Regions from separate parts of the Streptomyces sp. NPDC058758 genome, predicted to be linked through region 2. Evidence: riboswitches for the same ligand, from Rfam matches in the RefSeq annotation. Region 2 holds a riboswitch; each other region holds the start of a gene.
The links. A riboswitch is a leader RNA that binds a small molecule or an ion and turns the genes downstream of it on or off. The one in region 2 is predicted to bind cobalamin.

Region 1 (7,638 bases), on a different contig from region 2:
CCGCCCGGAGTGGTTCCTGGTCCGCTCGGTCGACGCCCCGGAGGGCCCGGTGCCCGCCCGCGCCGAAGTCCTCCTCGACCGGGGACCGTTCACCCTCGAAGGGGAGCGGGAGCTGATCGCCCGTCACCGGATCGACGTCCTGGTGACGAAGGACTCCGGCGCCGCCGCCACCGCCCCCAAGCTCACCGCAGCCCGCGAGGCCGGCATCCCGGTCGTCGTCGTCCGCCGCCCCCCGGCCCCGGAGGGCGTCCCCACGGTGACCTCCCCGGAGGAAGCCGCCGCCTGGACCGCCGGACTCTGAGGGGCGCCGGGCGCCGGGGGGTTCGGGCTCCGAGGGGTCCCGGCTCCGAGGGGTGCCGGGCGCCGGCGCCCGGGCTCCGGGCCCGCCGCCGTCCGAGGAGCCCCGGGCCCCGGGCCGCCGCCGTCCGGGGGCGCCGGTCTTCGCGTCCGCCGGCGCGACAGACGGGGCCGGCGGGCGTTCAATGGAGGCGTGGCTACCGTTCGCTGGCTTGTCGCGACGGGGCTGGCGGCGCTTCTCGGCGTCACCGGGCTCGGGCCGAGCCCGAGCCCCACCCCGGCCCCCACGCCTCCCCCGAACCAGCCCCCGCCCGAACTCGACGCCGCCGACGTGCGGCGGGCCGTCGACCGGCTGGACGGGGTGGTCGAGGCGGCCATGAAGCGCACCGGGGTGCCGGGCGTCGCCGTCGCCGTCGTCCACGACGGGAAGGTGCTGCACCTGAAGGGGTACGGCGTGCGGAAGACGGGCGAGAGCGCCGCCGTCGACGCCGACACCGTCTTCCAGCTGGCGTCCGTGTCCAAGCCGATCGCCTCGACCGTCGTCTCCGGTGCCGTCGGCGTCGAGGGCTGGTCGGAGCCGGTCGCCCCGCACGTGCCGCACTTCGCGCTCAAGGACCCGTGGGTGACCTCGCACGTGACGGTCGCCGACCTGTTCTCGCACCGCAGCGGGCTGCCCGACCACGCCGGCGACCTGCTCGAAGACCTCGGCTACGACCGGGAGTACGTCCTGTCCCACCTGCGGTACGAGCCGCTGGCGCCGTTCCGCGCGAGCTACGCCTACACCAACTTCGGCCTGACGGCGGCCGCGCAGGCCGTCGCCGACGAGAAGGGCGTGCCGTGGGAGAAGCTGGCCGAGGACATCCTCTACGGGCCGGCCGGGATGGACGACACCAGTTCCCGCTTCGAGGACTTCGAGAAGGCGGACGACCGGGCCTGGGGGCACGTGAAGGAAGGCGGGGAGTGGAAGCCGGAGTTCGTCCGCGACCCGGACGCGCAGTCGCCCGCCGGCGGGGTCAGCTCCACCGCCCGCGACATGGCGGTGTGGCTGCGGCTCCAGCTCGCGAACGGCGAGCTGGACGGGAAGCGGATCGTCGACGCGGAGGCCCTGGAGCGCACCCACTGGCCCGAGGCCGTCGCGAACCCGCCGCACGCCCCCGCCGCCCGCACCGGCTTCTACGGCCTCGGCTGGAACGTGGCTTACGACGACGCCGGCCGCCTCCGGCTCTCCCACACCGGCGCGTTCGCCGAGGGCGCGCACACCAACGTGACGATGCTGCCCGGCGAGGGCCTCGGCATCGTCGTCCTCACCAACACCTCGCCGGTCGGCGTCGCCGACGCCGTCGCCCTCGACTTCTTCGACCTCGCGGAGACCGGGAAGATCAGCCGGGACTGGATCCCGCTGGTCGACGCGGTCTACCGGCAGCAGGAGGACGAGGGCCGCTCGGACACCGACTACGCCCGCCCGCCGTCCGGCGCCGCGCCCGCGAAGGACGCCGACGCCTACACCGGCGCGTACCGCAGCGCCTACTACGGCCGCGCGGAGGTCGTGGCCGGCGAGGACGGCGCCCTCACCCTCCGGCTGGGACCGGAACCGCAGGAGTACCGCCTCGCGCACTACGACGGCGACGTGTTCAGCTTCGAGACCCGCGGCGAGAACGCCGTCGGCCGCACCGGCGTCACCTTCGCCGCGGACGGGAAGTCCTTCACCGTCGAGTACCTGGACGGCGAAGGACTCGGCACCTTCACCCGGAACTAGGCCGTCAGCCGTACCGCCTCGGGGTCCAGGCGATCGTGCGGCCGTCGCCCCGCTCGACCGCCCGCGTCTGCGAGGAGCCGACGAGCAGCAGGGTCCGCATGTCGACCTCGGACGGGTCCAGGGTCTTGAGGGTGAGGACGCGCACCGACTGCTCCGGGCCGCCGACGTCACGGGCGACGACCACCGGGGTGTCGGGCGAGCGGAGCTCCAGGAGGAGGTCGCGGGCGGCGGCCACCTGGTGGGTGCGGGACTTCGAGCCGGGGTTGTAGAGGGCGAGCACGAGGTCGGCCCCGGCGGCGGCGCGCAGCCGGTCCGCGATGACCTCCCAGGGCTTGAGCCGGTCGGAGAGCGAGATCGTGGCGTAGTCGTGGCCGAGCGGGGCGCCCGCGGCGGCGGCGGCCGCGTTGGCGGCGGTCACCCCCGGGAGGACCCGTACGGGCACGTCCGCGTACTCCGGCTCGCAGGCGACCTCCAGGACGGCGGTGGCCATGGCGAAGACGCCCGGGTCGCCGCCGGAGACGACCGCGACCCGGTGCCCGCGGCGGGCCAGGTCGAGGGCGAACTCGGCGCGCTCCGACTCGACCTTGTTGTCGGAGCCGTGCCGGATCTGGCCGGGGCGCAGCACCGGCACCCGGTCGAGGTAGGTGGTGTAGCCGACGAGCACGTCGGCGTTGACGAGGGCGCCGCGCGACTCGGGGGTCAGCCAGGGGGCGCCGGCGGGGCCGGTGCCGACGACGGTGACCTCGCCGCGTTCCCGTACGGGATTGGCCCGGTCGATGCGGGAGGGGAGCACGGCGACGGAGAAGTAAGGGACCGTCTCCGGGTCCACGTCGGCGAGGCGGTCGGTGCGCTCGCCGGCCATGAAGGCGCGCTCCACGTACCGGGCGTCCTCCAGCCGGCCGGACCGCTCCAGGGCGCGCCGCACGGTCGGGAAGGTGCGGCCGAGCTTCATCACGACCGCCGAGTCGGTGCCCGCGAGGCGGGCCGCGAGCTCGTCCTCCGGCAGGGTGCCGGGGATGATCGTCAGGACCTCCTCGGCCTCGCACAGCGGCTCGCCGAGCCGGGCGGCGGCCGCGCTGACGGAGGTGACGCCGGGGATGACGGTGGTGTCGTACCGGTCGGCGAGCCGCTTGTGCATGTGCTGGTAGGAGCCGTAGAAGAGCGGGTCGCCCTCGGCGAGGACGGCGACCGTGCGGCCCGCGTCGAGGTGGGCGGCGAGCCGGGCCGCGGCCTCCTCGTAGAAGTCGTCGAGCGCGCCCCGGTAGCCGCCGGGGTGGTCGGTGGTCTCCACGGTGAGCGGGTACATCAGCCGCTCCTCGATGTGGTCCTCGCGCAGGTGCCCGGCGGCGATGGAGCGCGCTATCGAGCGGCCGTGGCGGGCCGAGTGGTAGGCGATCACGTCGGCCTCGGCGATGGCCTTCACGGCGGCGAGGGTGAGGAGGTGCGGGTCGCCGGGGCCGAGCCCGACGCCGTACAGCTTTCCGGTCGGGGTGCTCATGCCTGGATCTCCGGTTCGTGCGCGAGGGCGTTGAGGGCGGCGGCGGTCATGGCGCTGCCGCCGCGCCGGCCGCGGACCACCAGGTAGTCGAGGCCGAGGCCGTTGGCGGCGAGGGCGTCCTTGGACTCGGCGGCGCCGATGAAGCCGACGGGGATGCCGAGGACGGCGGCCGGCTTCGGCGCGCCCTTCGCGATCATCTCCAGGAGGTGGAAGAGGGCGGTGGGGGCGTTGCCGATGGCGACGACGGAGCCTTCGAGGCGGTCCCGCCACAGTTCGAGGGCGGCGGCGGAGCGGGTGGTGCCCAGCTCGGCGGCGAGGGCGGGGACGGCCGGGTCGGAGAGCGCGCACAGCACGTCGTTGTCGGCGGGCAGCCGCTTGCGGGTGACGCCGGAGGCGACCATCTGCGCGTCGCAGAGGATCGGGGCGCCGGCCCGGAGCGCGGCGCGGGCGCGCGCGACGACCCCGGGGGAGTACGCGATGTCCCGGACGAGGTCCGTCATGCCGCAGGCGTGGATCATGCGGACGGCGACCGTGGCGACGTCGTCGGGCATCCCCGAGAGGTCCGCCTCGGCGCGGATCGTGGCGAAGGAGCGGCGGTAGATCTCGGCGCCGTCTTTCTCGTACTCGTACATCCTCAGCTCTTTCTCGTACGGGCCGCCGCCACGGCTTCGGCCAGGGCGGTGCGGGGGACGGGCGCGCCGTCCAGCAGATAGGTGCCGGAGTCCCGGGCGGTGACCTCGATCCAGGTGCCGTGCGGATGGCCGCAGCGGCGCTCGCAGCCGGAGTAGTGCACGGGCAGCGGGCCGCCGGGGGCGCGCGCCGCGTCGGCCCGGACGTCGGCGAGGGACTTGGCGCAGCCGGGCAGGCCGGTGCAGGCGGTGACGCCGGCGCCGGGGGCGTCCGGGTCGGTGATCAGGCCGGCCGTCGCCAGCGCGGGGAGCGCGGACCCGTCGGTGCCGACGGCGACCACCCCGCGCCACGGCGTGAGCCGCAGCTCGGCGGCTCCGTCGGCGAGCGCCCGCAGCCGGCCGGCGGTGAGCCGGCCGAGCGGGGCGAGGACGTGCAGGGCGCGGTCGCCGAGCGGGCCGGGCGCGGGCGGCGGGGTCCCCGGGGAGGAGAACGGGGGTACGGGCTCCGCGGCGATCGCCGCCCGGGCCAGGGCGCCGGCCCAGTCCGGGAGGTGCCCGGGCGGAAGCTCGCGCGGGCGCCAGGCGCCGGTGCCCGCGGCTCCGGCGGCGTCCAGGAAGGCGAGGGCGCAGGCGAGCGCGGCCCGGGCGGCGTCGGCGGCGGGCAGCCGGAAGGTCCCGGAGCCGGTCTCCAGGAGGGCGGCGCCGTCCGGGGCTGCGATCAAGGTCACATCGCCGCCGAGTCCGGCGACGTCGCCGCGGCCGTCGTCGAGGACGAAGAGGAAGCGGCCGGAGAGGGCCGCCGCGCGGGGTTCGGCGCAGAGCGCCGCGTCCAGGGCGCGGGCCCACAACTGCACGTCGGCGTGGCCGAGTCCGTCGAGTCCCGCGGCGGGGGAGGCGATGACGTTCCGGACCCGTTCGTGGGTGGGGGAGGGCAGCAGGCCGGCGTCGTCGAGGAGGGCGGCGAGGCGGGCGTCGCAGCCGTCGCGGAGCCCGCGCAGCTCGGCGTTGCCGCGCGAGGTGACGGAGAGGCTGCCGTCGCCCAGGCCCTCGGCGGCGTCGGCCAGCACCAGTGCCTGACGCTGCGTCAAGAGTCCTGCGGGCAGGCGGAGTCGGGCGAGGAAACCGTCGGCGGCGGCGTGCAGCCGGAGCGCCCCCGGGCACGCGTCGCCACGGTCCCGTATGCGAGGTTCGCCCGGTTCGGGCGGGGTGGGCGGGGTCGGCGGCATGGCGGCGAGCATACCCACGGGAAACCGGGCGGCCACCGAGTGTGATCCGGCCGACTCCCCGGCCCCCTCCGGCCCGCCGACGCCAGGATCTACTATGCAGATCGGCATGGGGTCCCAGGACCCCGGGGAGGAAGCCCGGTGAGAATCCGGCGCGGTCCCGCCACTGTGAGCCCGAGCCGGCGACGGCCCGGGTGAGTCAGGAACTCCCCGCCGACCACGACCACCCGGGGCGCGGAAACCCCGAGGAAGGGCCTGAGCCTCGCCATGCTCCTGCTGCTGTCGCACTCCGACACCGACCTGCTCAGCGCCCGTGCGGCCGGGGGGCCGGTGGAGTACCGCTTCGCCAACCCCTCCCGGCTCCCGCTCGGCGACCTCCCCGGCCTCCTCGACGGCGCCGACCTGGTCCTGGTCCGCCTCCTCGGCGGCGTCCGCTCCTGGCAGGAGGGCCTCGACGCGGTCCTCGCCACCGGAAAGCCGGTCGTCGTCCTCAGCGGCGAACAGGCCCCCGACGCCCAGCTGATGGCCGCCTCCACCGTGCCGGTCGGCGTCGCCACCGAGGCGCACGCCTACCTCGCCCACGGCGGCCCCGCCAACCTGGAGCAGCTGGCCCGCTTCCTCTCCGACACGGTGCTGCTCACCGGCCACGGCTTCGAGGCCCCGGCCGCCGCCCCCACCTGGGGCCCGCTGGAGCGCACCGCGAAGGCCACGGACGGCCCGACGGTCGCCGTGCTCTACTACCGCGCCCACCACATGAGCGGGAACACCGCCTTCGTCGGCGCCCTCTGCGACGCCATCGAGGACGCCGGGGCCCGCGCCCTGCCGCTGTACGTGGCGTCCCTGCGGGCCCCCGAGGAGGAGCTCCTCGCCGTGCTGCGCGGCGCCGACGCCGTCGTCACCACCGTCCTCGCCGCCGGCGGCACCAAGCCGGCCGCCGCGCAGGCCGGCGGGGACGAGGAGGCGTGGGACGCGGGGGCGCTCGCCGCACTCGACGTGCCCGTCCTCCAGGCCCTCTGCCTCACCGGCTCCCGCGCCGCCTGGGAGGAGAACGACGAGGGCCTGTCGCCGCTCGACGCCGCCAGCCAGGTCGCCGTGCCCGAGTTCGACGGGCGTCTCATCACCGTCCCGTTCTCCTTCAAGGAGATCGACGCCGACGGCCTGCCCGCCTACGTCGCCGACGCCGAGCGCGCCGCCCGCGTCGCCGGCATCGCCGTCCGCCACGCCCGCCTGCGGCACATCCCGAACGCCGAGAAGAAGCTCGCCCTCGTCCTCTCCGCGTACCCGACGAAGCACTCCCGCATCGGCAACGCCGTCGGCCTCGACACCCCCGCCTCCGCCGTCGCCCTGCTGCGCCGCCTGATCGCCGAGGGCTACGACTTCGGCCCGGCCGAGGACCTCCCCGGCCTGGTCTCCGGCGACGGCGACGAGCTGATCTACGCCCTCATCGAGGCCGGCGGCCACGACCAGGACTGGCTCACCGAGGAGCAGCTGGCGAAGAACCCGGTCCGCATCCCGGCCGCCGACTACAAGCGCTGGTACGCCGAACTCCCGGCCGAGCTGCGCGAGAAGGTGGAGGAGCACTGGGGCCCGGCGCCCGGCGAGATGTTCCTCGACCGGTCCCGCAACCCCGAGGGCGACATCGTCCTCGCGGCGCTCCGCCGCGGGAACCTGCTCGTCCTCATCCAGCCGCCGCGCGGCTTCGGCGAGAACCCGATCGCGATCTACCACGACCCCGACCTCCCGCCATCGCACCACTACCTGGCCGCCTACCGCTGGATCGCGGCCCGCGCCGAGGACGGCGGCTTCGGCGCCGACGCCATGGTGCACCTCGGCAAGCACGGCAACCTGGAGTGGCTGCCCGGCAAGAACGCCGGCCTGTCCGCCGCCTGCGGCCCCGACGCCGCCCTCGGCGACCTGCCGCTCGTCTACCCGTTCCTCGTCAACGACCCCGGCGAGGGCACCCAGGCCAAGCGCCGCGTCCACGCCACCCTCGTCGACCACCTCGTGCCGCCGATGGCCCGCGCCGACTCCTACGGAGACATCGCGCGCCTGGAGCAGCTCCTCGACGAGTACGCGCAGATCTCCTCCATGGACCCGGCGAAGCTGCCCGCGATCCGCGCCCAGATCTGGACCCTGATCCAGGCCGCCAGGCTCGACCACGACCTCGGCCTCCAGGAACGCCCGGAGGACGACGGCTTCGACGACTTCCTGCTGCACGTCGACGGCTGGCTGTGC
Region 2 (7,638 bases):
AGGACGCGACGCCGCCCTTGGGGACGATGTCGACGGACTGCTGCGGGGTGGCCTCGTCCTTGTCCTTCGGAGCGGTCGAGTACGACTGCAGCTCCTTGTAGAAGTTCATGGCGGCGGCGGCCTGCGGGGTGGCCAGGCCGCCCTTCCACTTGTCGCCGTCCTTGACCGCGAGCTCGCCGCCCTCGTCCCACAGGAAGCCGGCGAGGACGTACCAGCTCTGGCCCGGGAGGTAGATGGGCTGCGACTTGGCGTCGGCGGCCTTGAGCTTCTTCAGGCCGTCGATCCACTCGGTGCGGGTCTTCGGCGGGGTGACGCCGGCCTTCTTGAAGGCGGCCTTGTCGTAGATCACGACGCGGCTGGCGGCCCACCACGGAGCGGCGTAGAGCTTGCCGTCCAGCTCGGCCGAGGGCAGCATGCCCTTGCTCCAGTTGTTGTAACCGAGCTTGTCCTTGTCGCCCGTGAGGTCGGCGAGACCGCCGGTGACGGCGTAACCCGTGGTCTGGGTGTTGCCGAGCTCCAGGACGTCCGGCGGGGTGTCCTCGGAGAGCGCCGTGGTGACCTTGGTCTGGATGTCGGTCCACTGCTGGACCTCGACGTTGACCTTGGTGCCGGGGTGGGCGGCCTCGAACTCCTTGTTGACGCCGTCGATCCACTCCTTGGGAGCGGAACCGTCCATGACCCAGACGGTGAGCGACTTGTTGCCGCCCTCGGCCTTGTCCTTCTTGTCACCGCTGTCGGAACCGCCACACGCAGCGATAGAGACCATCATGCCCGCGACGCCGATCGCCGCGATGAGCTTGCGCTTCACGCCACCCTCCTCAGGGATGCCTGCAACCCCTGCCCACCGCGCGAAGACATACGTCAGGTAGTGCTCGTGGGGCTGGGACCTGGTCTTTAATGGTTTAGACCAGTACCCGGAGCTTGGCCTAGACCTTTGGGGGTGTCAAGGGTGTATAAGAAGGGCAGTCGCGTCCGTTATCGGACCGACACCTGAGGGAGGCCGACGACCCGTGACCGGTCCGTGCCACCATGTGAGCCGCGACAGACGGAGGAGCCGGTGACGGCAGCAGCACAGTCGGGAAGGCAGGCCATGGCGACGGAGGCGGGCAGCACGGAGACAGAGGGCGGGCCGGCGACCCGCACCGCGCGCGTGCCCAAGTACTACCGGCTGAAAAGGCACCTCCTCGACATGACGGAGACCCTTCCGCCCGGCACCCCGGTGCCGCCCGAGCGGACGCTCGCGGCCGAGTTCGACACCTCGCGCACCACCGTGCGCCAGGCCCTCCAGGAACTGGTCGTCGAGGGCCGGCTGGAGCGCATCCAGGGCAAGGGCACCTTCGTGGCGAAGCCGAAGGTCTCCCAGTCCCTGCAACTCACCTCGTACACCGAGGACATGCGCGCCCAGGGGCTCGAACCGACCTCGCAGCTCCTCGACATCGGGTACGTGACGGCCGACGACACCCTCGCCGGCCTGCTCGACATCTCCGCCGGCGGCCGGGTGCTCCGCATCGAGCGCCTCCGCCTGGCGAACGGCGAGCCGATGGCGATCGAGACCACCCACCTCTCGGCCAAGCGCTTCCCGGCGCTGCGCCGTTCGCTGGTCAAGTACACCTCCCTGTACACCGCGCTGGCCGAGGTCTACGACGTCCACCTCGCCGAGGCCGAGGAGACCATCGAGACCTCGCTCGCGACCCCGCGCGAGGCCGGACTGCTCGGCACCGACGTCGGCCTGCCGATGCTGATGCTCTCCCGGCACTCCCTGGACGCCCAGGGCGAACCCGTCGAGTGGGTGCGCTCGGTCTACCGCGGCGACCGCTACAAGTTCGTCGCGAGGCTCCAGCGGCCCAACGGCTGAAAATCGCCCTGCCGTCGATCTGAACCCGTGCCCCGGCGCATCCGTGTGATGTGTCGGGGCACGTCTTTTCTCCGGGGTGCCGGCAGGCGTCGAGACCTGCCCGATACAAGTCCGTTATTCGGACATGGCTTCCCAGGGAGTGGACGGTCCCCTAAATTTCGTCGGCACCAGCCGGTGATCAGTGAGGGGACTTCTTCGCCATGCCAGAAAGCACCACCGGGAAACAACCGGTCGTCACACCGCTCAGGGCCGTCATCGCGCTCTGTCTGATCGCGCCGTTCGTGGCCATGCTCTGGGTGGGCTCCTACGCGAAGGTCGACCCGCTGCTCGCCGGCATCCCCTTCTTCTACTGGTACCAGATGCTGTGGGTGCTGGTCTCCACCCTGCTCACCGTCGTCGCGTACAAGCTCTGGCAGCGCGACCAGCGCGCCCGCCGCGTCCGTGAGGGTGGTGAGGAGCGATGAAGGACGTCAACGTCGTCGCGCTCTGCGTGTTCGTGTTCTTCTTCCTGGCCGTCACGGTCATGGGCTTCCTCGCCGCGAAGTGGCGCAGGGCGGAGAACGAGAACAGCCTCGACGAATGGGGCCTCGGCGGCCGCTCGTTCGGCACCTGGGTCACCTGGTTCCTGCTCGGCGGCGACCTCTACACCGCGTACACCTTCGTCGCCGTCCCGGCGGCCATCTACGCGGCGGGCGCGGCCGGCTTCTTCGCCGTCCCGTACACCATCCTGGTCTACCCGCTCATCTTCACCTTCCTGCCGCGCCTGTGGTCGGTCTCGCACAAGCACGGCTACGTCACCACCTCCGACTTCGTCCGCGGCCGCTTCGGCTCCAAGGGCCTGTCGCTCGCGGTGGCGGTCACCGGCATCCTCGCCACGATGCCGTACATCGCGCTCCAGCTCGTCGGCATCCAGGCCGTCCTGGACGTGATGGGCGTCGGCGGCGGCGAGAACACCCACTGGTTCGTCAAGGACCTGCCGCTGCTCATCGCCTTCGGCGTGCTCGCCGCGTACACCTACTCCTCGGGCCTGCGCGCCCCCGCGCTCATCGCCTTCGTCAAGGACACCCTGATCTACCTCGTCATCGCGGTGGCGATCATCTACATCCCGATCAAGCTGGGCGGCTTCGACGCCATCTTCGACGCGGCGAACGAGAAGTTCACCACCAACAAGGCGGGCGGGCTCGTGCCGGCCGAGGCCGGGCAGTGGACGTACGCGACGCTGGCGCTCGGCTCCGCGCTCGCGCTCTTCATGTACCCGCACTCCATCACGGCGACCCTGTCGTCGAAGAGCCGCGAGGTCATCCGCCGCAACACCACGATCCTGCCGCTCTACTCGCTGATGCTGGGCCTGCTCGCGCTGCTCGGCTTCATGGCGATCGCCGCCGGGATCAAGGTCCAGAACGGCCAGCTCGCCATCCCGCAGCTCTTCGAGGACATGTTCCCCGCCTGGTTCGCGGGCGTGGCCTTCGCCGCCATCGGCATCGGCGCGCTCGTCCCGGCCGCGATCATGTCGATCGCCGCCGCCAACCTCTTCACGCGGAACATCTACAAGGACTTCATCAAGCCCGGGGCGACCCCCGAGCAGGAGACCAAGGTCTCCAAGCTGGTCTCCCTCCTGGTGAAGGTCGGCGCCCTCGTCTTCGTCCTCACCATGGACAAGACCGTCGCCATCAACTTCCAGCTCCTCGGCGGCATCTGGATCCTCCAGACCTTCCCGGCCCTGGTCGGCGGCCTCTTCACCCGCTGGTTCCACCGCTGGGCGCTGCTCGCCGGCTGGGCGGTCGGCATGCTGTACGGCACGATCGCCGCGTACAACGTGTCGACGCCGAAGCAGGCCCACTTCGCCGGCTCGTCCGCCGAGATCCCCGGCATCGGCGAGATCGGCTACATCGGCCTCACCGCCTTCCTGCTCAACGTCGCGGTGACGGTGGTCCTCACCTTCGTCCTCAAGGCCGTCAAGGCCCCCGAGGGCGTCGACGAGACCTCCCCGTCGGACTACACGGCCGACGCCGGCGACGCCGGTGTCCGCACCGAACTGCCGAAGGTCGGCGCCGGCTCCCACTGAGCCGCCGGCAGGCACGCGGACGAGGGCCCGGGGCGGCGGAAAACCCCGGGCCCTCGCCGTGTCCGCCGGGCAGACTGCCGGGCATGGACTTCACGATCAGGGCCGTACGGCCGGAGGAGTACGAGGAGGTGGGCGAGCTGACCGCCCGTGCCTACCTCGACGACGGGCACCTCACCTTCGGCGAGGACGACGACTACCTGCCGGTGATGAAGGACGTCGCCCGGCGGGCCGCCGAGGCGGAGGTGCTGGTCGCCTCGGACCAGGACGGGGCGCTGCTCGGCGCGGTCACCTTCACGGCGGGCGGCGGCGCGTGGGCGGACATCGCCGTCCCGGGCGAGGCCGAGTTCCGGCTGCTCGCCGTGGCGCACGCGGCGCGCGGCCGGGGCGTCGGCGAGGCGCTGGTACGGGCCTGCGTGGACCGGGCCCGGGCCCTCGACGGGTGCGCGCGGCTGGTGCTCTCCACCCAGGACCGGATGACGACCGCCCACCGGATCTACGGGCGGCTGGGCTTCGCGCGGCTGCCCGAGCGGGACTGGAGCCCGGTGCCGGGCCTGTCCCCGCTGCTCGCCTTCACCCTGGAACTCTGAGCCCCCGCCCCCGTCTCCTGTCCGTCTCACACCCGCGAGGGACACAACATATGGGGGGTGCCGTGATCGGCGCCCCCCACATGTATGCTCGTGCTCGCTGTCGCCGCAGGGGAATCCGGTGCGAATCCGGAACTGTCCCGCAACGGTGTACTTCGTGCGCTTTCGCCACGAAGGGAGTCCGAGGACCTGCCGACGGTGCGCCCGGTCCGTCCGTTCCGGGTGCCGAAGACGTCCGGGCCTCGCGGAATGGGCCGGTGGACGCGGACGCATCCGCGCGTGCGGCTGTCCGTCCGCCCCCTCCCCCGCCGTGGCCCCGGGCCGAGCGAGGGAGAGCCCCCACGTGACCATCGCGCCTGCGGGTCCGTCAGCCGCCGAGGCCGCCGCGAGCGAGAGCGACGGCCCCGGGACCGTACTGCTGCGGACCCTGACCGACCTCACCGCCGACCTCACCGACACCGACCCCGGACGGGTCGCCGCCGCCGCGCTGCGCGGCCGGCACGCCGGTTCGGACGAGGCGGAGCTGCGCGAACTGGCCACCGAGGCCGCGGCCGGGCTCATCTCCGAGGACCCCGCCTACTCCCGGCTCGCCGCCCGCCTCCTGACCCTGACCATCGCCGACGAGGCGGTCTCGCAGGGCGCGGTCTCCTTCTCCGCCTCCGTCGCCACCGGCCACCGCGAGGGCCTGATCGCCGACCGCACCGCGGCCTTCACGGCCCTGCACGCGGACCGGCTCGACGCGCTGGTCGACCCGGCCGCCGACGACCGCTTCGGCTACTTCGGCCTGCGGACGCTCTACTCCCGCTACCTGCTGCGCCACCCGATCACCCGCAAGGTGATCGAGACCCCGCAGCACTTCATGCTCCGCGTCGCCGCCGGCCTCGCCGAGGACGACTCGACGCGCGCGCTCGACGAGGTCGCGGCGCTGTACGGGCTGATGAGCCGGCTCGACTACCTGCCCTCCTCCCCCACGCTCTTCAACTCCGGCACCCGCCACCCGCAGATGTCCTCCTGCTACCTGCTGGACTCCCCGCAGGACGAGCTGGACTCGATCTACGACCGCTACCACCAGGTGGCGCGGCTGTCGAAGCACGCGGGCGGCATCGGCCTGTCGTACTCCCGGATCCGCTCGCGCGGTTCGCTGATCCGCGGCACCAACGGGCACTCCAACGGCATCGTGCCATTCCTCAAGACGCTGGACGCCTCGGTCGCCGCCGTGAACCAGGGCGGCCGCCGCAAGGGCGCCGCCGCCGTCTACCTGGAGACCTGGCACGCGGACATCGAGGAGTTCCTGGAGCTCCGCGACAACACCGGCGAGGACGCCCGCCGCACCCACAACCTGAACCTCGCCCACTGGATCCCGGACGAGTTCATGCGCCGGGTCGACGCCGACGCCGAGTGGTCGCTCTTCTCCCCCGCCGACGTGCCCGAGCTGGTCGACCTGTGGGGCGAGGAGTTCGACGCGGCCTACCGCGCCGCCGAGGCGAAGGGCCTGGCCCGCCGGACCATGCCGGCCCGCGACCTGTACGGCCGGATGATGCGGACGCTGGCGCAGACCGGCAACGGCTGGATGACCTTCAAGGACGCCTCGAACCGCACGGCCAACCAGACCGCCGAGCCCGGCACGGTCGTCCACTCCTCCAACCTGTGCACCGAGATCATCGAGGTCACGAACGACGGCGAGACCGCCGTCTGCAACCTCGGCTCGGTCAACCTCGGCGCGTTCGTGGCCGACGGCGACATCGACTGGGAGCGGCTCGACGCGACCGTCCGCACCGCCGTCACCTTCCTCGACCGGGTCGTCGACATCAACTTCTACCCGACCGAGCAGGCCGGCCGCTCCAACGCGAAGTGGCGGCCGGTGGGCCTGGGCGCGATGGGCCTCCAGGACGTCTTCTTCAAGCTGCGGCTGCCCTTCGACTCGGCTGAGGCGCGGGCGCTCTCCACCCGGATCGCCGAGCGGATCATGCTCGCCGCGTACGAGGCGTCCGCCGACCTCGCCGAGCGCAGCGGCCCGCTGCCGGCCTGGGAGCAGACCCGTACCGCCCGGGGCGTGCTGCACCCCGACCACTACGGCGTCGAGCTGAACTGGCCGGAGCGCTGGGCGGCGCTGCGCGAGCGGATCGCGTCGACCGGCATGCGCAACAGCCTCCTCCTCGCCATCGCGCCGACCGCGACGATCGCCTCGATCGCCGGCGTCTACGAGTGCATCGAGCCGCAGGTCTCCAACCTCTTCAAGCGCGAGACGCTCTCCGGCGAGTTCCTCCAGGTCAACTCGTACCTGGTCGACGAGCTGAAGCGGCTCGGCGTGTGGGACGCGCAGACCCGCGAGGCGCTGCGCGACGCCAACGGCTCGGTGGCCGGCTTCGGCTGGGTCCCCGCCGAGGTGCGCGAGCTGTACCGCACGGCCTGGGAGATCCCGCAGCGCGGCCTCATCGACATGGCGGCCGCCCGCACCCCCTTCCTGGACCAGTCGCAGTCGCTGAACCTGTTCATGGAGACGCCGACGATCGGCAAGCTGTCGTCGATGTACGCGTACGCCTGGAAGCAGGGCCTGAAGACGACGTACTACCTGCGCTCCCGCCCGGCGACCCGGATCGCCCGCGCGGCCCGGGCGTCGACGACGGCCGCCGCCCCCCTCCCCGTCCAGCAGGCGGCCACCGACGCCGACGCGATCGCCTGCTCCCTGGAAAACCCCGAGTCCTGCGAGGCCTGCCAGTAATGAGCTCCACCGAGAACAAGAACCTCCTCGACCCGGGCTTCGAGCTCACCCTCCGCCCGATGCGCTACCCGGACTTCTACGAGCGCTACCGGGACGCCATCAAGAACACCTGGACCGTCGAGGAGGTCGACCTCCACTCGGACGTCGCCGACCTCGCCAGGCTCACCCCCGGCGAGCAGCACATGATCGGCCGGCTGGTCGCGTTCTTCGCGACGGGCGACTCGATCGTGGCCAACAACCTGGTGCTGACGCTCTACAAGCACATCAACTCCCCGGAGGCGCGGCTCTACCTGAGCCGCCAGCTCTTCGAGGAGGCCGTCCACGTCCAGTTCTACCTGACCCTCCTGGACACCTACCTCCCCGACCCGGACGACCGGGCGGCCGCGTTCGCCGCCGTCGAGAACATCCCCTC
Region 3 (7,638 bases), on a different contig from region 2:
CCTCGGCCGCGCCGACCCACTCCCGCAGGAACTCCCGCCCCGCGGGCAGCACTTCGTACTCCTTGCGCTGCCCGCGGACCGGCCCGGGGGAGGGCAGGGCGCGGATCTGCCCCGCCTCTTCGAGCCGTCCCAGCTCGCGGTAGATCTGCTGGTGCGTGGCCGACCAGAAGTACCCGATCGACTTGTCGAAGCGGCGCGTCAGTTCGAGGCCGGAGGACGGCTTCTCGAGCAGCGCGGTCAGGATCGCGTGCGGGAGGGACATGCGCGCATCCTAGGCCGGGTCCGCCGTGCTCACAGGGTGGCGGCGAGCCGGGTGCCCTGGTCGATCGCCCGCTTGGCGTCCAGTTCGGCGGCGACGTCGGCCCCGCCGATGAGGTGGGCCGTGCGGCCGGCGGCGACCAGCTCCTCGTACAGGTCCCGGCGGGGTTCCTGGCCGGAGCAGAGGACGACGGTGTCGACCGGCAGCACCCGCGGCTCGCCGGCGACGGTGAGGTGCAGGCCCTCGTCGTCGATCCGGTCGTAGGTGACGCCCGCGACCATGGCGACGCCGCGGTGCTTGAGTTCGGTGCGGTGGATCCAGCCGGTGGTCTTGCCGAGTCCGGCGCCGACCTTGGCGGCCTTGCGCTGGAGCAGGTGGACCTGGCGCGGGGGCGCGTTCCGCTCGGGCGTGCGCAGTCCGCCCCGGTTCTCGTAGGAGGTGTCGACGCCCCACTGGCGGAAGTACGTCTCCGGGTCCCGGCTCGCGCCCTCGCCGCCGTCGGTGAGGAACTCGGCGACGTCGAAGCCGATGCCGCCGGCGCCGATGATCGCGACCCGCTCGCCGACGGGGGCGCCGTCGCGGAGCACGTCGAGGTAGCTGAGCACGCTCGGGTGGTCCTGGCCCTCGATGCCGGGGTCGCGGGGGGTGACGCCGGTGGCGACGACGACCTCGTCGTAGCCGTCCAGGTCGGCGGCGGAGACGTGCGTGTCGAGGCGGACGTCGATGCCGTGCTCGGCGAGCTGGACGCGGAAGTAGCGCAGCGTCTCGTCGAACTCCTCCTTGCCCGGCACCCGCTTGGCGACGTTCAGCTGGCCGCCGATCTCGGAGGCGGCGTCGAAGAGGGTGACGGTGTGGCCGCGTTCGGCCGCGGAGACGGCGCAGGAGAGGCCGGCGGGTCCGGCGCCGACGACGGCGATCCGCTTGGCGAGCCGGGTGGGGGAGAGGACCAGCTCGGTCTCGTGGCAGGCCCGGGGGTTGACCAGGCAGGAGGTGATCTTGAGGTTGAAGGTGTGGTCCAGGCAGGCCTGGTTGCAGCCGATGCAGGTGTTGATGGTCTCGGAGCGGCCGGCTGCGGCCTTGTTCACGAAGGCGGGGTCGGCGAGGAAGGGCCGGGCGAGCGAGACGAGGTCGGCGCGGCCGTCGGCCAGGATCTCCTCGGCGACCTCGGGGGTGTTGATGCGGTTGCTGGTGACGAGCGGCACGGACACCGCGCCCATCAGCTTCTTCGTCACCCAGGTGTAGGCGCCGCGCGGCACGGAGGTGGCGATGGTGGGGATGCGGGCCTCGTGCCAGCCGATGCCGGTGTTGATGATCGTGGCGCCGGCCGCCTCGATCTCCTTGGCGAGCGCGACGACCTCCTCCAGGGTGGAGCCGCCGGGGACGAGGTCCAGCATGGAGAGCCGGTAGACGATGATGAAGTCGGTGCCGACCCGCTCGCGGATCCGGCGGACGATCTCCAGCGGGAAGCGGACCCGGTTCTCGTAGGAGCCGCCCCAGCGGTCGGTGCGGTGGTTGGTGGCGGCGGCGATGAACTCGTTGATGAGGTAGCCCTCGGAGCCCATCACCTCGACGCCGTCGTAGCCGGCCTCGCGGGCGAGTTCGGCGCAGCGGGCGTAGTCCTCGACGGTCTGCTCGACCTCGGCGTCGGTCAGCTCGTTGGGCACGAAGGGGCTGATGGGCGCCTGGATCGCGCTCGGCGCCACCAGCGCGGGGTGGTAGGCGTACCGCCCGAAGTGCAGGATCTGCATCGCGATCCGGCCGCCCTCGGCGTGCACGGCGTCGGTGATCAGCCGGTGCTCGGCGGCCTCCTCGGCGGTGGTCAGCTTGGCGCCGCCGTCCCACGGCCGGCCGGCCTCGTTGGGCGCGATGCCGCCGGTGACGATGAGGCCCGCGCCGCCGCGCGCCCGCTCGGCGTAGAAGGCGGCCATCCGCTCGAAGCCGTGCTCGGTCTCCTCCAGGCCGACGTGCATCGAGCCCATGACCACCCGGTTGGGCAGGGTGGTGAAGCCCAGGTCGAGCGGGCTGAGCAGGTGCGGGTACGGGGTCGTGGCGGTCACGGGGCGCCTCCTCGCGCAGGGATCGTCGGATCCTGTTGTAGGCGACCCGAGCACCCTTATGCAACTAGTTGCAGAAGGATCGGGGTGTGATGGTTACTACTCGGTAGAAGCGGGGGTGCGGCGTGCCCGCGCCGAGAGGCGTGAAAGAGACGCTCACGCACGGGTCCGGCGCCTTCGTGGACTTCCGGCACGTCGCCTTCGCCGAGCCGTACGCGCACGCCTTCCGCCGGCCCGACGTCGAACGCTTCCGCCTCCCCGCCCCGTCCGCCGCCGCCGACTGAACGCCGCCGTCCGCCGCCGCCGACTGAACGCCGCCGCCGCCGACGACGACTGAACGCCGCCGCCGCCGCCGACTGAACGCCGCCGCCGCCGACTGAACGCCGCCGCCGCCGACTGAACGCCGCCGCCGTCGGCGGCCCGCCCGCTCAGCCCACCCGGTCCAGCAGCGCGTCCAGGTCCTCCGCCGTCCGCGGCCCCGGCACGCCCTCCGGCAGCAGCCCCCGCGCGTGCAGCAGCCGCCCGACCGACACCGCCCACGGCCTGCGCAGCCGCGCCGCGTCGAGCAGGGCGTCGTCCGCCAGCAGCTCGGCCGCAGGGCCGGTGCGCAGCCCGTCGGGGGAGAGGACGGCGGCCTCGTCGGCCCAGCGCAGCGCCAGGTCCACGTCGTGCGTGGCCATGACCACCGTCGTCCCCGCGGCCCGCAGCCCGTCCAGGGTCTCCAGGAGCCGCTCCTGCCCGTGCGGGTCGAGGCCCGCCGTCGGCTCGTCCATGATCAGGACCCGGGGGCGCATCGCCACCGCCCCCGCGATCGCCGCCCGCTTGCGCTGCCCGTAGGACAGCAGGTGCGTCGGCCGGTCCGCCAGCGCCGTGATGTCCAGCGCCGCCAGCGCCTCCGCCACCCGGAGCCGCACCTCGTCCTCCGGCAGCCCCAGGTTCATCGGCCCGAAGGACACGTCCTGCGCCACCGAGGCGGCGAACAGCTGGTCGTCCGGGTCCTGCACCACCAGCTGCACCGAGGTCCGCAGCCGGGTCAGCCCCTTCCGGTCGTACGCCACCTCCGTCCCGTCCAGGAGCAGCGCCCCGCCGGCGCACCGCAGCCCGCCGCTCAGCAGCCGCAGCAGGGTCGTCTTCCCGCCGCCGTTGCGCCCGAGCAGCGCGACCGCCCGCCCTTCGCGCACGGCGAAGGAGACGTCCGTGAGGACGGCGGGCCCGTCCTCGTACGCGAAACCCGCGCCGACCAGCTCCACGACCGGGTGGGGGGTCGTCATGGCAGAAGCCTTTCCAGTACGAGGGTGAGGGCGACGAGCCCCGCGAGGAGGCCGCCCGTCGCCGCGAGGAAGGGGCGGGAGACGGGCGCCTCGGGCAGCAGGACCCGCAGGGTGCCGTCGTAACCGCGCCCGGCGAGTCCGGTCTGGAGCCGCTGCGCCCGGTCGAAGGCCCGCACGAACGAGGTCGCGCCGAGGCCGGCCATCGAGCGCCACACCGCGGCCCGGGTCGTCGCCCCGAGCCGCGCCGCCTGCGCCTGCCGCACCTTGCCCTGCGCGTCGAGCAGCAGGAACACGATCCGGTACATCACCAGGGCCACGTCCACCACCGGCGCCGGCACCCCGGCCCGCACCAGCCGCGGCAGCACGTCCGACACCGGCGTGGTGAAGGCGAACAGCAGCACGCCCAGCGAGGCCGACGCCGTCCGCAGCAGCAGCTCCCCGGCGTGGACCGGACCGTCCGGCGCCCAGGCCACGGCACCGCCGGACCCGCCCACCGCGAAGAGCAGCGGAACGGCCCCCGTGACGCAGAAGCCCAGCGGGATCCGGAAGGCCCGCCACAGCTGCCGGCCGGGCACGCCGGCCGGACCGAGCAGCACGGCGAGGGTCGCCGCGGCGACCAGGAGCGCCCCCGGCCACGGCGGCAGGCACACCGCGCACAGCGTCAGGCCGAAACCGAGCACGGCCTTCTCCGCCGGATGGCGGCGGCGCCAGCGACTGCTGTGCGCCGCCGCGTCGATCGGCAGCATCGGCGGCTACGCGTCCTTGTCCGCGTCCGGGGCGGCCGCGCCGCCCTCCACACGGGCCGCGGCCCGCTCCTCGCCCTGCCGCCGGCCGCGCCGCAGCCCGAAGTAGTAGGCGAGGAAGCCGGCCCCGAGCGCCGCCTGGAGCGAGAACAGCGCCGACTCGATCTCGCCGGACGGCGGCTCGTACAGGGGCGAGAACCAGGGCTCGTAGTCCGGCTCGATCTCGGTGATCGCGGTCTCGGCCTCCCCGTCGGCACCGGTGAACGGCTCCTCCTTGTGGTCGCCGAGACCGAGCGCCAGCGGCAGCACGGCCAGCGCGGCCACCAGCAGGAGCAGCAGGCCGTTGATCTTCGCGTTCCGGCTGGTCACGCCGCCGCCTCCTCGCGCCGCTCGGCCGCCTTCGGCCGGGCGAGCACGCCCAGCCGCAGCAGCTCCCCCTTGCTGGACTGCGTGAGCAGCCGCATCACCAGGACCGTCAGCAGGCCCTCGCTGACCGCGAGCGGGATCTGCGTCACCGCGAAGATCCCGCCGAACTTCGCGAGCGAGCCCGCCACCCCGCTGCCCGGGTCGGGGAACGCGAGGGCCAGCTGGACGCTGGTCACGCAGTAGGTGGAGAGGTCGGCGACGAACGCGCCGAAGAAGACGCCGACCATGAGCGGCGCCCCGGACCGCCGGAACAGCAGGTACGTCCCGTACCCCGCCCAGGGGCCGACGATCGCCATCGAGAAGGCGTTCGCGCCCAGTGTGGTCAGCCCGCCGTGGGCGAGGAGCAGCGCCTGGAACAGCAGGGTGATCGTGCCGAGCACCGCCATGACCGGCGGCCGGAACAGGATGGCACCCAGCCCCGTGCCCGTCGGGTGGGAGCAACTCCCGGTCACCGACGGCAGTTTGAGCGCGGAGAGGACGAACGTGAAGGCGCCGGAGGCGCCGAGCAGCAGGGTGGACTCGGGGTTGGCGCGCACCTCGCGGGTGAGCGCGCGGACGCCGTGGACGACGAACGGAGCCGATGCGACGCCCCAGGCGGCCGCATGGACGGGGGGCAGATACCCCTCGGCTATATGCATGATCGGGAGACCCTCTCCAGCACCTCGTGGATGGACAACGCGCCCTGGCCGGTCTCCTGGCTGACGGTAGTGACGTCCGACTCCGCCTTCCCACCCCACGACGGTCTCCCGCGGCGGAGCAGTGGCTTCCCCGGAGGGACGGAGCCTGACCTCCCGATCACAGTGGCGAGGGCCGCACCGGTACTGCACCGGTTTCCCGAACACCAAGGCCCTGTGACATTAGTGGGTTGACCTGCTTCATCACAATGCGGGGTCGGTCACTCGCGCTCCGGAGCGCCGCCGGCCCCGGCGGGCCGCCACCGCCGCCACGCCCCCGCTCCGGTGGGCACGTGACGGGACGGACGGGACGGGACGGGACGGAGACCGGATCTCCCGGCGGTCGTACGCCCCCGGGGCCGGGAGGGCCAGGCCGTGCGGTGGCCGCACGTCTCCGGAGCCGGGAAGGTCGGATCGTGCGGTGACCGCATGCCTCCAGGTGGAGGAGGCTGAGGCCGTGCGGCAGTCGTACGCCCCGGGACCGGGAGGCTCAGACCTTGCGGTAGTCGTACGCCTCCGAGGCCGCGGCGGCGACCGCGTCGAGGTCGCCGCCGGCGCTCGCCGTCACCAGGGCGGCCACCGCGCCCTCCACGAAGGGGGCGTCCACGAGCCGCGCCCCCTCCGGGAGTTCGTCGCCCTCGGCGAGGAGCGCCTTCACGGTGAGGACCGCGCTGCCCAGGTCCACCAGGAGGGCCACCCCGGCGCCCGCGTCGACGGCCTCCGCCGCCGCGGCGATCAGCTCGGAGCTCGTACCGAGACCGCCGTCGGGGGCGCCGCCGGCCGCCGCGACCGGCGCGAGGTCCCCGCCGCCCGCGAGCCCGCGGGCCAGCTCCGCGACGGCGCCGGCGACGGCCGCGCTGTGCGAGACCAGGACGATCCCGACCCTGCCGCCGCTCATCCGGCCGCCACCTCCTCCAGGGCGGCGAACAGCAGTGCCGAGGACGTCGCCCCCGGGTCCTGGTGCCCCACCGACCGCTCGCCGAGGTAGCTGGCCCGGCCCTTGCGGGCCCGCAGCGGCACGGTCGCGAGCGCGCCGGCCTCCGCCGCGGACCGCGCGGCGGCGAAGGACTCGCGCAGCGCCTCCACCGCCGGCGTCAGCGCGTCCAGCATCGTCTTGTCGCCCGGCACCGCCCCGCCGAGCTGCCCGACCGCCGCGACCCCGGCGGCCAGCGCGTCCGCCAGCTCCGCCCGCGAGACCTCCCCGGCCTCCCCGAGCGCCTTCCCGGCCCGCCGCAGCAGCGTCCCGTACAGCGGCCCGGAGGCACCGCCCACGGTCGAGATCAGCAGCCGTCCGGCGGTCACGAGGACCGCGCCCGGCGTCGCGGGCGGCTCCTTCGCCAGGGCCTCGGCCACGGCGGCGAACCCGCGCTTGAGATTGGCCCCGTGGTCCGCGTCGCCGATCGCGGAGTCCAGCTCGGTGAGCCGGTCGGCCTCCCGCGCGACCGCCGCCGCCACCGTCTCCATCCACCGGACCGCGAAGGCGGCCCCGTACGCCGTCCCCGTCATCGCCCGCTCACCGGCCCCAGCGCAGGGCGGGGGTCGCCACCGGCGCGTCCCACAGCCGCAGCAGTTCCTCGTCGGCCGCGCACACGGTCACCGAGCAGCCCGCCATGTCGAGCGAGGTCACGTAGTTCCCGACCAGCGTGCGCGCCACCGGCACCCGCCGGGCGTCCAGCACGCGCCGCACCTCCGCGTTGAAGCCGTACAGCTCCAGGAGCGGCGTCCCGCCCATCCCGTTCACCAGCAGCAGCACCGGGTCCGACGGCCGCAGGTCGTCCAGGACGGCGTCGACGGCGACCTCGGCGATCTCCCCGGCGGTCATCATCCCGCGCCGCTCCCGCCCCGGCTCGCCGTGGATCCCGATGCCCAGCTCCAGCTGGCCCGGCGGCAGGTCGAAGGTCGGACCGCCCTTCGCCGGCGTGGAGCAGGCGCTCAGCGCCACGCCGAACGACCGCGACCGCGCGACCACCCGCCGCGCCAGCGCCTCCACCCGCTCCAGCGGCGCGCCCTCGTCCGCCGCCGCCCCGGCCAGCTTCTCCACGAAGAGCGTGGCCCCGGTCCCGCGCCGCCCCGCCGTGTACAGGCTGTCCGTCACGGCCACGTCGTCGTCGACGAGCACCTTGGCGACCTGGATGCCCTCGTCCTCGGCGAGCTCGGCCGCCATCTCGAAGTTCAGCACGTCCCCCGTGTAGTTCTTCACCACGAACAGCA

Region 1: it holds a riboswitch for cobalamin, as region 2 does, so the genes downstream of both, cobN (cobaltochelatase subunit CobN) here and ACFW6A_RS08445 (ribonucleoside-diphosphate reductase subunit alpha) in region 2, are expected to answer to the same signal.
Region 3: it holds a riboswitch for cobalamin, as region 2 does, so the genes downstream of both, ACFW6A_RS25135 (energy-coupling factor ABC transporter permease) here and ACFW6A_RS08445 (ribonucleoside-diphosphate reductase subunit alpha) in region 2, are expected to answer to the same signal.

Annotation. Positions count from the first base shown of each region.
Region 1 covers NZ_JBHYPS010000002.1:387,073-394,710, forward strand. The annotation lists gene ACFW6A_RS04615 (cobalt-precorrin-6A reductase) at 1-301, shown strand, start outside; gene ACFW6A_RS04620 (serine hydrolase) at 491-2,053, shown strand; gene ACFW6A_RS04625 (precorrin-2 C(20)-methyltransferase) at 2,058-3,551, opposite strand; gene ACFW6A_RS04630 (precorrin-8X methylmutase) at 3,548-4,183, opposite strand; gene ACFW6A_RS04635 (cobalamin biosynthesis protein CobG) at 4,186-5,418, opposite strand; cobalamin riboswitch at 5,498-5,632, shown strand; gene cobN (cobaltochelatase subunit CobN) at 5,671-7,638, shown strand, end outside.
Region 2 covers NZ_JBHYPS010000005.1:36,625-44,262, reverse strand. The annotation lists gene ACFW6A_RS08470 (extracellular solute-binding protein) at 1-808, opposite strand, end outside; gene ACFW6A_RS08465 (GntR family transcriptional regulator) at 1,091-1,855, shown strand; gene ACFW6A_RS08460 (DUF3311 domain-containing protein) at 2,056-2,319, shown strand; gene mctP (monocarboxylate uptake permease MctP) at 2,316-3,920, shown strand; gene ACFW6A_RS08450 (GNAT family N-acetyltransferase) at 4,004-4,507, shown strand; cobalamin riboswitch at 4,558-4,716, shown strand; gene ACFW6A_RS08445 (ribonucleoside-diphosphate reductase subunit alpha) at 4,848-7,226, shown strand; gene ACFW6A_RS08440 (ribonucleotide-diphosphate reductase subunit beta) at 7,226-7,638, shown strand, end outside.
Region 3 covers NZ_JBHYPS010000024.1:41,205-48,842, reverse strand. The annotation lists gene ACFW6A_RS25165 (PadR family transcriptional regulator) at 1-262, opposite strand, end outside; gene ACFW6A_RS25160 (NADPH-dependent 2,4-dienoyl-CoA reductase) at 292-2,316, opposite strand; gene ACFW6A_RS25155 (hypothetical protein) at 2,457-2,597, shown strand; gene ACFW6A_RS25150 (ATP-binding cassette domain-containing protein) at 2,742-3,584, opposite strand; gene cbiQ (cobalt ECF transporter T component CbiQ) at 3,581-4,330, opposite strand; gene ACFW6A_RS25140 (energy-coupling factor ABC transporter substrate-binding protein) at 4,337-4,696, opposite strand; gene ACFW6A_RS25135 (energy-coupling factor ABC transporter permease) at 4,693-5,391, opposite strand; cobalamin riboswitch at 5,420-5,642, opposite strand; gene ACFW6A_RS25130 (PTS fructose transporter subunit IIA) at 5,918-6,325, opposite strand; gene dhaL (dihydroxyacetone kinase subunit DhaL) at 6,322-6,933, opposite strand; gene dhaK (dihydroxyacetone kinase subunit DhaK) at 6,941-7,638, opposite strand, start outside.